Regions from separate parts of the Vibrio sabulosilitoris genome, predicted to be linked through region 1. Evidence: predicted binding sites of a transcription regulator. Region 1 holds the regulator's gene; each other region holds the start of a gene.
What was found. The regulator CRP, encoded in region 1, controls carbon source genes, mostly activating them, when cyclic AMP is high. The targets are predictions, from matches to a motif close to TGTGANNNNNNTCACA.
Positions count from the first base shown of each region.

Region 1 (3,292 bases):
TCAGCTAAGCATCCGATTATCGCGGTGACCGGCTCCTCGGGTGCCGGGACGACCACCACATCAGAAGCCTTTCGCAAGATGTTCAATATGATGGACGTTAAGCCTGCATGGGTCGAGGGCGACAGCTTTCACCGCTTCACCCGCCCAGAGATGGATGTCGAAATTCGCAAAGCGCGCGAACAAGGCAAGCACATCAGCTACTTTGGCCCACAAGCCAACGACTTTCCTGCTTTGGAGCAGTTTTTTCGGCGCTATGGTGAAGAGGGACAAGGTGAGGTTCGGCGCTACCTGCACACCTTTGATGAGGCGGTGCCTTACAACCAGATGCCCGGCACATTTACCCCCTGGCAGCAGCTTGCCGATGACACCGATGTGTTGTTCTACGAGGGACTGCACGGTGGTGTGGTTGATGGTGAGGTCAACGTCTCCAAACACGTCGACTTTCTGATTGGTATGGTGCCGATCGTCAACCTAGAGTGGATCCAGAAATTTGTCCGTGACACCCGCGATCGTGGTCACTCGCGAGAGGCGGTGACGGACTCTATCGTTCGTTCAATGGATGATTACCTTAACTACATCACGCCGCAATTTTCGCGAACCCACATTAATTTCCAACGCGTGCCTACGGTCGACACCTCAAACCCACTCAACGCTAAGGGCATCCCTAGCCTAGATGAGAGTTTTGTCGTCATTCGTCTGCGTGGATTCAAGAATGTCGACTTCCCTTATCTGCTGGCGATGATTGATGGCTCATTTATGTCGCGCCACAACACCCTTGTAGTGCCAGGAGGTAAGATGAGTTTTGCGATGGAGTTGATCGTGCGTCCTATCCTGCAGCAACTGATCGAAACTGGGAAAATAGGATAACTGTGCTCAATCACCATACTGACTTCTCAGTACGTGATCAGGTGCACAAAATATGGGTGAATTTCGGTCAACTTACCCCATCAAAATCAAGAAATCGTCACCGAAAAACGGTACTATCTCGTATGAATTACAAGATAGCTTGCAGCATGTGTCGTGAACACATATGCTACTATCCTAGTCAAGGCTTAGCGCAATATGGATAGCAGCAAGCATACCCTGCAGAGGAAGATATATTTATGGTTCTAGGTAAACCTCAAACCGACCCAACGTTAGAATGGTTCTTGTCACACTGTCATATTCATAAGTACCCATCTAAGAGCACGCTGATTCACGCTGGTGAAAAAGCAGAAACTTTATACTACATCGTAAAAGGCTCTGTAGCAGTACTTATCAAAGATGAAGAAGGTAAGGAGATGATCCTTTCTTACCTTAACCAAGGTGATTTCATTGGTGAACTTGGTCTCTTCGAAGAAGACCAAGAGCGTACTGCTTGGGTACGTGCTAAATCACCATGTGAAGTTGCGGAGATCTCATTCAAGAAATTCCGCCAGCTGATTCAAGTCAACCCAGATATCCTAATGCGCCTTTCTGCGCAGATGGCAAGCCGCCTTCAGGTGACTAGCCAAAAAGTAGGTGACTTGGCATTCCTTGACGTCACTGGCCGCATTGCACAGACGCTACTTAACCTAGCGAAACAACCTGATGCAATGACTCACCCAGACGGCATGCAGATCAAGATCACTCGTCAAGAGATTGGTCAGATTGTTGGCTGTTCTCGTGAGACGGTAGGTCGTATCCTGAAGATGTTAGAGGAGCAGAACCTGATTTCTGCCCACGGTAAAACTATTGTAGTTTACGGCACGCGCTAAGCAAACCGCTGTAAAACATCCAACACCAAGCCTCCTCGGCTTGGTGTTTTTTATGCCCTTGCCAATCCCCCAGCAGGGGCATAGTTATCGATCAGTACTCTCAAATATCTTATCTGCCGATGCGGCAACAAAGCCGGAATAAAGCCCGCCACTCAAGGTTGGGTAACGCTTAGCAAACTCGTAAAACCCTCCGGGTATCTCAAACTGTCCCTCATCAAACGCCACCATGACTTTATCAGCCATGGTTGACGACTGCTCGAGCAACACATCCGGTGAGCCTTTGACCTCACCACCGGCTTGATTGATGATGAACCCAGCGTCGATTAGGTGCTGATTAACCTCACTCACCTCTCCAAAGCGCTTGAGCTGGTTAACATTGACCGTAAAGTGATTGGCGCCATAGCCGTGTGCGGCCAACCAAGCCGCATATTCACTCTCCTGAGCTAACTGCTGATAATCACGGTAACTGAGTGACCATAAGCGCCCCGCATAAAGGAACTCTGCACCGTTTAGTTTATCCACTTCGATCTGCGCGATTAACTTGGCCACAATCGCTTGCAGCGACTCGGAGCACTCTTGCACCTTGAGTTCACTGATAAACACCTTAGGCAGAGTTGGGTCTGAGTGCTCATAATGTTTAGCAACCAGCTTCTTGGCGTTAAATAGATAGTCACCGCCAGGCTCATAACCCAGAGCCAAAAACGGCCTAGCCAGCGTCTCAAGACCAACCGGGTCAAGATCAAACGTTCTCAGTGCTATATGGTCGTTAATAAGTGGTGCGTCTTCTTCAAGTAACTGATGAATACGCGCCGCTGAGGGGCAAAGGCGAGCCGTGTAGTCGCGCCATAGCCACTCAAACAGTGCGGTAACACAATTTTCAGGATGCATATAACCTCCTATCACTGGCATCAAATAACAAAACGCCGCGCCAAGTACCTAGTCTAAATCATCGAGATAAATACCAGGGCTAAGCGTTGCAGGCAGCACTGGCGCATCCCCTTCCATCGAGGCCATCGGGTAAGCGCAGTAATCCGCGGCATAATAGGCACTCGGGCGTAAGTTACCCGATGCGCCAGGACCGCCAAACGGCGCGTCGCCACTGGCACCAGTTAGGGGGCGGTTACGATTCACGATCCCAGCACGGATATGGTCAATAAAGTAATCCCACTCACCATCATCGGTTGAAATCAATCCCGCCGATAAGCCATAGCGAGTCTGATTAGCGATCGCCACAGCGCGCTCTAAATTATCGTAACGGATCACCTGTAGCAGTGGCCCAAAGTACTCCTCATCGGGCAGCGCACCTATCGCTGTCACATCGATAATACCCGGAGAGACAAATGCATAGCCCAAGGACTTAGCCTGCAGCAGTGACTGCCCTCCCATCGATATCAGTTTATCTTGCTGCTCAAGGATTCGCTCGGCGGCTTGCGAGGAAATTTGTGGCCCCAAAAACGGAGCCGATTCATCGAACGGTGACCCGATAGTCAGCTTGCTTGTCGCCTTAACAACCACCTTGAGCAGCTCATCGCCGCGATCACCATACGGCACAATCA
Region 1 is NZ_AP029599.1:131,838-135,129, forward strand. Features, by position in the region: gene ACZ5R2_RS00800 (phosphoribulokinase) at 1-867, shown strand, start outside; gene crp (cAMP-activated global transcriptional regulator CRP) at 1,104-1,736, shown strand; gene ACZ5R2_RS00810 (2-oxoadipate dioxygenase/decarboxylase family protein) at 1,821-2,624, opposite strand; gene astD (succinylglutamate-semialdehyde dehydrogenase) at 2,673-3,292, opposite strand, start outside.

Region 2 (3,292 bases), 590 kb from region 1:
CTTAAGTTAGAGTATGGATGTTTTTTCGGAGGGTTGGCTATGTTCGTTGTTATCTCGATTGTTATCTCGATCAGCATCATTGCGCTGTTGTTGTTTCTCTCCAAGCAAAATTCTACGCTATCGGCACGTCGCTATCACTTAGTGATGAATATGCGTCAGGTACTGTTGCTTTGCCGTCAGCACCGAGGGCTGTCACACAAAGTTAAGCTGCGCAAAGAGGCGGATTACACGGTATTACAACAGGTTGAGGCAGAGCTTATCCGGCGGGTGACCCAGCTGGTCGATGATGCTCAGTTTGAGAGTAAACCGCTGTACCGGGTATTGGAAATCAAAGTTAAGGCAATGCTTAACCAGTGGCAAGACGTCTCGGTGGCCAAGAATCAAATGGTGCATGGCAAAGTGATCCGCCACTGCATGTACCTGCTCGATGATGTCGTATTGGCGTGGCTGGCGGAGTCAGGCCGTGATGATCTCTATGAAACCTACCACTACAACTGGCAAGCCGTGCTTGATGCTATGGAGACACTGACGCGTCTGCGTATCGCTATTCAAGAGCAAGATACGTCTTGTGCATCCGATCAAGTACGTTACTACTGCGGGCACATCTTACAGCGTATGAATCGGCTTAAAATCATTGACCCAGATATCGCCTTTACGTCGCAGTGCCAAACCGCCATGACTAAGCTGAATGAGATCAGTGAGTCTGAGTTAGAGGCAATAGATGCCAATACACTTTATGGTTTGACCAGCGAGATCTCGACCGCTATTTCCGATGTGTATGATAATATCCTCAAGTCCTTTTCCGAGCAGATCTACCAACCCTTGACTGAGGTTGAGCCCGTCACCGCCGCTCTCTAGCATAACGGCGCCCAAACGAACAACGAGGTGCCTAGCTAAGATCGAAACGACCACCAGCAGGCTTTGGCTACCAATCGAGTTTCTCCCCCTTCCCTTAAATGCCTCCATGGGAAGGGGTATTTTTATCTTTGATGCTTTTTGTTGCACAAAGGTGCTTACAGAGTGGAAACTTAAAGACCAGTGACTTAAAGGCTAGTGGCTTAAAGAGTCGTTAATTAAGCATTTTGCGCGCCGCTTCTACCACGACCTCAATCGAGCGCGTCTCAGCCAGCTTAAGTGTGTCGTGATCTGGCGTCTCTTTTTGGGTACGATTGATTATCACGCCCGCCACACAACCCGCTTTGAGGCCAGAGCTGGCACACATGGTCAACAGCGTTGCCGACTCCATTTCAAAGTTTAACACCCCCATATCTTGCCATTCTTGCATCGAGCCTTGGAAGCGCTTGACCACGCGACCAGAGAAGGTGTCATAACGCTCCTGCCCAGGGTAGAAGGTGTCGCTTGAGGCAGTGACGCCAAGGTGCACATTAGCCCCACTCTCCTCCGCTGCCGCTTTCATCGCACTGGCGACGGCGAAATCAGCGACCGCTGGGAATTCCATTGGCGCAAAATGTAAGCTTGCCCCATCTAATCTGACTGAAGCGGTGGTCACTATCATGTCACCCACTTGAACATGTGGCTGAATCGCCCCCGTCGTTCCTACGCGTAAGAAGGTATTGACCCCTAGCTGGGCAAGCTCTTCCACGGCTATTGAGGTCGACGGGCCGCCAATGCCTGTCGAACAGACCACAACAGGCTTTCCATCCAGTAGTGCACGATAAAGCGTATATTCTCGATGGCTGGCAAGAAAGGTCGGCTGCTCCATCTGTTGGGCAATTTTCTCAACCCGGGCCGGATCGCCAGGAATGATCGCAAGGGTTGCGCCCGCAAGGTCGTCGGCTGTGATGCCTAAATGAAAAACAGGCTGTGTCATAAGGGCTCCTTATTAAAAGAAGGTTTGAAAGCGGCTCACTCAGTGATTGATGTGAGCTCATCGCTACGATGGCTTCACTGTAGACCCTCCACCCGTAGATTTTCGTGATCAAGCTCCCAGCCCACAGAGGAGTGTGAGTATGACTTTCACGCCTAATCGATTGGCATCACAACATTCGCACCAGGGTATCAACATTGACCGCTCTGCCTTCACTCGGACGTGCGCGGCAACTCTTGCTCCAACTCATCTACCGCTAGATGAACCTCATCAATAACCAAGGCATCATGACTACAAAATGGCTGGTTGTTCACACAAGTGATTTGTAGCTCTTCTTCCAACTGAGGCTCCTCGCCTTTGGCGACATCGCTAAGGTGTTTACGCAGTACCACCAGCGCGAGCAAACCAAACACTACCGTACCAACCGCTTGCCCATACATAACGCCTAAGGCACCAAACCACTGGGCACCAAAATGGACAAAAGGAATGGTTCCCAGACTCGCTTTACCTAGATTTAATGCGGTTGAATAGAGTGGCTTGCCTAGGCTGTTAAATGAGGTATTGGCGACAAATAGGGTGCCATTGAAGATAAAGCTGATCGCAACAAAGGTGCAAAACGCGACAATCACTGATGCGGCGTCACCCTCGAGGCTAAAGATTAATACAATCCAATCTTGAACAAAGTACAGCACGACACACACCACTAGCGTATAGACGATTGTGACTAGCAACGAGTTCTTGAGGGTCTCCTCAACCCGGTCGAATCGCTCTGCACCAAAATTCTGTCCTATGATCGGCCCTACAGCGCCAGATAGTGCGAAAATCACCGCAAAACACACCGGAGTCAAGCGACCAATCACGGCGAACCCAGCGACAAAATCCTCGCCAAACTGTGCCATGGCCGAGGTGACGATCGCATTGCCAATTGGGGTGGCTGTATTGGTGATAATCGCCGGGATAGCGATGGCGAGGACCGGTTTTAGATGCCCCAGCCAATGGGTATAAGAAGGTATGGCAACCAAGTTGTGCACACGAATAAGGGGCATGAGTGAAAAATAGAACACGGTAAAGCGCGCCACTACCGAGGCAGTGGCTGCCCCCTCCACATTCATATCAAGAGCAAAAATAAAGATCGGATCTAGGATAGCATTAACAATCCCCCCCCAAAGGGTAGCCCACATGGAACGTTTGGCATCGCCGGCCGCTCTCAGTCCTGCGCCTGCCGCCATCGCTAACGCAACCAATGGACCACTAGGAATGATGATGCGCAGATACGCCTCTGCCCGCTCGGCTGTGTAGCCTTCAGCGCCCAGCAACTCGAGCATTTCGGGGATATACAGGTAGAATATCAAGCTGACAAAGCTGCTGATGATTAAGGCCGTGATCAAAATACTCGCGGCGACCCGCTTGGCCTGTAGCCTGTGTTTCGCACCCAGCGCCTTAGACACCAAGGCCCCCATCGCA
Region 2 is NZ_AP029599.1:2,959,112-2,962,403, forward strand. Features, by position in the region: gene ACZ5R2_RS13915 (hypothetical protein) at 40-858, shown strand; gene udp (uridine phosphorylase) at 1,070-1,831, opposite strand; gene ACZ5R2_RS13925 (MATE family efflux transporter) at 2,041-3,292, opposite strand, start outside.
Region 2: the regulator CRP is predicted to act here: its motif matches at 1,935-1,950, upstream of udp (uridine phosphorylase).

Region 3 (3,292 bases), 180 kb from region 1:
GGTGCACCGCAGTGACTGTGAGCAGCTCGAGGAGCTGAGTCACCATGCGCCCGAGCGGATCATCGATACCGTCTGGGGGGCCGGCTTTGTTGGCTCGTATGTATTGACCATGCGCGTGGAGGCAATGGAGCGTGGTGGCCTGCTCAAAGACATCACCTCACTGTTTGCTAATGAGAAGGTTAAGGTCAGCAGCATGAAAAGCCGTGTCGACTATCGCAAGCAGTTGTCGATCATGGACTTTGATCTTGAAGTGACCAATATCGAGGTCTTATCGCGGGTGATCACCCGGGTCGAGCAGATCAAAGATGTTATGTCGGTCAAGCGTCTTGGCTAAATAACCTAAAACTTCTTTTTTAAGCGGGCAGGGCATTTCTGCTCGCTTTTTCTATTTTAAGGAACCAACCATGAGCCACCCGATTGAACAGCTAGAGCAGATCATGAGCCAACTGCGCGACCCACAAACAGGCTGCCCTTGGGATCTCAAGCAGAGCTTTGACACTATTGTGCCCCACACCATCGAAGAAACTTATGAGGTGGTGGATGCAATCCAAAATCGCGACTGGGACAACCTCAAAGAGGAGCTTGGCGATCTACTATTTCAAGTGATTTTTTACAGCCAGCTAGCCAAAGAGCATCAGCTGTTTGATTTTTCAGATGTGGTTGAGACGGTTAATGAGAAGCTGACTCGTCGTCACCCGCACGTATTCTCCGATGTTGAGTTTGCCAGTGAGGAAGAGATCAGCGCCAATTGGGAAGCCGAGAAGGCAAAAGAGAAGGCTCAGATAGGCAAAGCTGGGCAAAGTATCCTAGACTCAATACCAAAATCTCTGCCGGCAATTTCGCGTGCCACAAAGATCCAAAAGCAGTGTGCTAAGGTCGGTTTTGACTGGCACTCGCTGGGACCTGTGGTAGAAAAAGTGCAGGAAGAGATAGAAGAAGTCATGGAAGAGGCGCTGCAGGTGAACCCTGATAGCGACAAAGTTGAGATGGAGCTGGGCGATCTGATGTTCGCTGTAATCAACCTCTCACGCCATCTGGATACCAATCCAGAAGTGGCGCTTGGCAAAGCTAATCAAAAGTTTGTTGAGCGCTTCAAAGCGGTTGAAAAGCTGGCAGAAATTCAGGGTAAATCACTGAATACAATGACATTGGATCAAATGGAGGCGCTGTGGGTTGAGGTTAAATTACAGCGCGGTGGTCAATAACTGTCAAGCGCAGCGTTTACCACATCAAGGTTACGAGTTTGATTTGAAGCAAAAAACTTAAAAATCCACTGTGATAGATTTCACGTTGTGGCGGTAAGGGTCTTCTGGTATATTTTCGTCCCGTCCAGATGACTTCCATTTCCCTCATTCAACCAATTTCAGGTTAAACATGACGACAAATTACATTTTTGTTACTGGCGGGGTTGTATCCTCTCTAGGTAAAGGCATTGCAGCAGCATCTCTTGCAGCGATTCTAGAAGCTCGTGGTCTTAAAGTGACGATCATGAAGCTCGACCCGTACATCAACGTTGACCCAGGCACCATGAGCCCGATTCAACACGGTGAAGTATTCGTGACGGAAGATGGTGCTGAGACTGACCTTGACCTTGGTCACTATGAACGATTCATTCGTACCAAGATGACCAAGCGTAACAACTTTACAGCCGGTCGTGTCTACTCTGACGTCCTTGCTAAAGAGCGTCGTGGTGATTACCTAGGTGCAACCATTCAGGTTATCCCTCACATCACTAACTCTATTAAAGACCGCGTAGTCGCTGGTGGTGAAGGCCACGATGTCGCGATCGTTGAAATTGGTGGCACAGTGGGTGACATCGAGTCACTGCCATTTATGGAAGCTATCCGTCAGCTAGCCGTTGAGCTAGGTCGCGAGCGCGCGATGTTTATGCACCTGACTCTTGTGCCTTACCTTGCCGCTGCTGGCGAGGTGAAAACGAAGCCAACTCAGCACTCTGTAAAAGAATTGCTGTCTATTGGTATCCAACCTGATATTCTAGTTTGCCGCTCTGATCGTGCGATTCCAGCCAACGAGCGTAAGAAGATCGCTCTGTTTTGTAACGTTCAAGAGAAAGCGGTAATCTCAATGAAGGACGTAGATTCTATCTACAAGATCCCTCAATTGATTAAATCACAAGGTCTTGATGACCTAGTGTGTGCTCGCTTTGGCATTAACGCGCCAGAGGCTGACCTTTCTGAGTGGGAACAGGTAATCTACGAAGAAGCGAACCCAACCGCTGAAGTGACTATCGGTATGGTGGGTAAGTACATCGAATTGCCAGATGCTTACAAGTCAGTGAACGAAGCACTAAAGCACGCAGGTCTTAAGAACCGTCTAAGCGTGAAGATTAAGTACGTTGACTCACAAGATGTTGAGAGCAAAGGCGAAGAAGCGCTAGCAGACCTAGACGCTATCTTGGTACCAGGTGGCTTTGGCGACCGTGGTGTTGAGGGTAAAATTCGCGCGGCGCAATACGCACGTGAGAACAACATTCCATACCTTGGCATCTGTCTAGGTATGCAAGTGGCTCTTATCGAGTACGCTCGTAATGTGGCTGGTCTTACTGGTGCACATTCAACAGAATTTAATAAAGAGACTAAGTACCCTGTGGTAGGCTTGATCACGGAATGGGTTGATGGCGAAGGTAAAGTTGAAGAACGTACCGAAACCTCAGACCTTGGCGGCACAATGCGCCTTGGCTCACAGCTATGTCACCTAGAGAAAGGCACCAAAGCTCGTGAGCTTTACGGCAGCGCAACCATCCATGAGCGTCACCGTCACCGTTACGAAGTGAACAACGTCCTTCGTCCGAAGATCGAAAAAGCCGGTCTTAAAGTTTCTGGTCTGTCAGCAGACAAGAAGCTGGTGGAAATGATTGAAAACCCAGCACACCCATGGTTTGTTGCGGCTCAGTTCCACCCAGAATTTACCTCGACGCCTCGCGATGGTCACCCACTATTCGCAGGCTTCGTTAAAGCCGCTGGTCAATACCAGCGCGGTGAATTTGAGAAGTAAATAAAAGGATGTAGGCAGCAGCGGGACTAGCTGTTGCCTTTAAATTTGACATTTAATTTTAAAACGAGAGGAAACATTAATGTCTAAGATCGTTAAAGTGCTAGGTCGTGAAATCATCGATTCACGTGGTAACCCAACTGTAGAAGCTGAAGTACACCTAGAAGGTGGTTTCGTAGGTATGGCTGCTGCTCCATCTGGTGCATCTACTGGTTCTCGCGAAGCTCTTGAGCTACGTGACGGTGACAAAGCACGTTTCCTAGGTAAAGGTGTTCTTAAA
Region 3 is NZ_AP029599.1:3,368,818-3,372,109, reverse strand. Features, by position in the region: gene relA (GTP diphosphokinase) at 1-334, shown strand, start outside; gene mazG (nucleoside triphosphate pyrophosphohydrolase) at 405-1,205, shown strand; gene ACZ5R2_RS15750 (CTP synthase) at 1,375-3,015, shown strand; gene eno (phosphopyruvate hydratase) at 3,095-3,292, shown strand, end outside.
Region 3: the regulator CRP is predicted to act here: its motif matches at 1,275-1,290, upstream of ACZ5R2_RS15750 (CTP synthase).

Region 4 (3,292 bases), 540 kb from region 1:
TTTGTGTGCAATGCGGATGTTGGCGTAATCGACATGGAAACCATCCGCTATCACACCGGCATAGACCTCTGGCGAGTCATAGATGGCGCCTACCACCCCAGGCTCTCGACCGGTCATCGGCGTCATGGCGTTGAAAAGGTGAGTGGCGAAGGAAATTCCGTCAGCAAAACTGTCCACCGCCTCTCGATAGGTGGCATTGGTATGGCCAATCGCGACGACAATGCCCGCTTGGTTTAGGCGCTTAATATGGTCAGAATTATTGTGCTCAGGCGCGAGGGTAACCTTACGCACTACATCGGCATTATCACAAATGTAATCGATCATGGCATCGGTAGACGGACGAATAAAGTCAACATTATGAATGCCTTTCTTGGCCACATTCAGATATGGCCCCTCGAGATGCAAACCAAGAGAGTGATTTTGATGCTGATTGTGGTAATCTCGCGCGACGGCGACGGCTTGGCGCATGTCCTGATCTGATGAGGTGATCAGTGTAGGTAGGAAACTGGTGCAGCCTGATTTGAGATTGGCTTGGTGCATGATGTGCAGCGTCTCAGGGGTAATTTGATCATTGAACATCACACCACCACAGCCATTAAGTTGCAAATCGATAAAGCCTGGGCTGAGGTTGGCGCCGTCGAGGTTCATGCAAGGTGTGTCGACTGGAATGTCGTCTTGTATGCATAGCCCTGCGATGTGACCCCCCTCGATAAGCACTGCGTGGTGGGTCAAGACGTCAGTACCCGTGAAGATTTTACAGTTGGTGAGCGCGAACATGAGTAAATCCTTTGTTTAATCAGCGAATGAGCGAGGGACGTTGGCAAGTGCAGGCTGCTTTAGCCCGGTATCAGCAGCTTGGTATCAGCGATAAAGCCACTTTACTCACGCTACGAATTATGTATGTTAGCCAGCGAGGCGCTAAAGCGCTATCGGGCAGTGTATAGGTTTTGCTAAGATCATCAATCGTAATCTTAGCCTAATTCATATATGCCCATAATATTCAGTAATTTACTAATGAATATCATCTGGCTAGTTAACTACTATACGTAAAATGTTGCGTTAATTTGTATCTTAAAATAAGTTTTATGATCTGGCTAGCATAAACCCGATTTTTCACCCTTTACAGGTGATTGTAATCACATTTAGCACGGTTTTAATTTGCGAGGCGAATTTATCGCCTTAAACTGAAATGGACTAAATTGAGCGACTAAAAAAAGTCCTTTATACGGAATACGGTAATTTGACAGGGGGAACAGACGGTGAACATTCTCGGTTATTTTCAAAAGGTAGGTAAGGCACTGATGGTGCCAGTAGCAACCTTACCAGCAGCGGCGATACTCATGGGTATCGGTTATTGGATTGATCCTCAAGGTTGGGGGGCAAACAGCGCTTTGGCCGCCTTTTTGATTAAGGCAGGCGCCGCGATCATCGACAATATGTCGGTATTGTTTGCTGTCGGTGTGGCGTATGGAATGTCAAAAGACAAAGATGGCGCTGCGGCGCTGGCGGGCTTTGTTGGCTTCTTGGTTGTGACCACCTTGCTTTCTCCTGGAGCGGTTGCTCAGATACAGGGTATTGACCTATCACAAGTGCCAGCTGCGTTCTCTAAGATTGAGAACCAGTTTGTCGGTATTCTGGTTGGTGTTATCTCTGCCGAGATCTACAACCGTTTCTCCACCGTTGAGCTGCATAAAGCCTTGGCCTTCTTCTCTGGCAAGCGCTTGGTGCCTATCCTGACCTCATTCGCTGGTATCCTGATTGCATTTGTTTTGATGTACGTTTGGCCAAGTATTTATGGTGGACTGGTAAACTTTGGTGAATCGATCCAGGGCATGGGCTCGGTGGGAGCGGGTATCTATGCCTTCTTTAACCGTTTGTTGATCCCTGTAGGTCTGCACCATGCATTGAACTCGGTATTTTGGTTTGATGTAGCGGGTATAAATGACATTCCAAACTTCCTTGGTGGCGCAAAATCTCTTGCCGAAGGCACGGCGGTTGTCGGTGTGACCGGTATGTATCAGGCTGGCTTCTTCCCAATTATGATGTTTGGCCTACCAGGCGCAGCGCTGGCTATCTATCACACGTCAAAGGCAGAGAATAAAAACAAAGTTGCCTCTATTATGCTGGCAGCAGGTTTTGCTTCATTCTTTACTGGCGTTACAGAGCCTCTTGAGTTTTCGTTTATGTTCCTTGCGCCAGTGCTTTATGTACTGCATGCATTGCTCACCGGTGTGTCGGTGTTTGTCGCTGCCTCGATGCAGTGGATTGCCGGTTTTGGCTTCTCTGCCGGTTTGGTGGATATGGTGCTATCAACGCGTAACCCTCTTGCAGTCAATTGGTACATGTTGATACTTCAAGGCCTAGTGTTCTTTGGTGTTTACTACGCGGTGTTCCGTACCGCAATCCTGAAGTTTGGTCTTAAAACACCCGGACGTGAAGATGAAGAAGCCTCAGCTGAGACGGGCTCTGAGAATGCATCTGAGCTTGCAAAGCAATACCTTAAGGTACTGGGTGGTCATCAAAACGTGCAGGGCATTGATGCGTGTATCACTCGTCTGCGCTTAATCATCAGAGATACAAGCGTAATCAACGAGAAGACACTCAAAGATCTGGGTGCCATGGGTGTGGTGAAATTAGGCGCCAATAACGTTCAGGTTATCTTGGGCCCCCTAGCCGAGATTGTCGCCGGTGAAATGAAGAATATTCCAGTTGATGAAGACTTGTCGGCAGTGCCTTTGCCACAGTAATTGGTGAGTTTCATTTTAAGCGATGGGCCCCTTTAGGGGCTCATTTTGTTTTTGAAGCGGCATCTTGAGGTCACTTGGGGATGGGTTGAAACTACATCTTTGGGTTACTTGGGTATATTTGGTTGTGTTTGACCGCAGAATCATGGATTATTAGTGGATACGCCCTAAAAAAGGGGCTTGAGAAGATAATTAAAAGATTGAGGTACTCTTGATGAGTGAAACTGAAACTCGTCCATCGAATTTCATTCGCCAAATCATTGATAAAGATCTGGCCGACGGAACACATAATCATGTTCACACGCGTTTTCCACCGGAGCCAAACGGCTACCTGCACATTGGTCACGCGAAATCGATTTGCTTGAATTTCGGAATTGCTCAGGACTACCAAGGTCAGTGTAACCTTCGCTTTGATGATACCAACCCAGAAAAAGAAGACGTGGAATACGTTGAGTCGATCAAGAACGACGTGAGCTGGTTGGGCTTTGATTGGTCGGGCGACATCTGTTACTCATCAAACTACTTTGACAAGCTCTACGGCTACGCGG
Region 4 is NZ_AP029599.1:3,009,247-3,012,538, reverse strand. Features, by position in the region: gene nagA (N-acetylglucosamine-6-phosphate deacetylase) at 1-777, opposite strand, end outside; gene nagE (N-acetylglucosamine-specific PTS transporter subunit IIBC) at 1,260-2,747, shown strand; gene glnS (glutamine--tRNA ligase) at 2,959-3,292, shown strand, end outside.
Region 4: the regulator CRP is predicted to act here: its motif matches at 1,126-1,141, upstream of nagE (N-acetylglucosamine-specific PTS transporter subunit IIBC).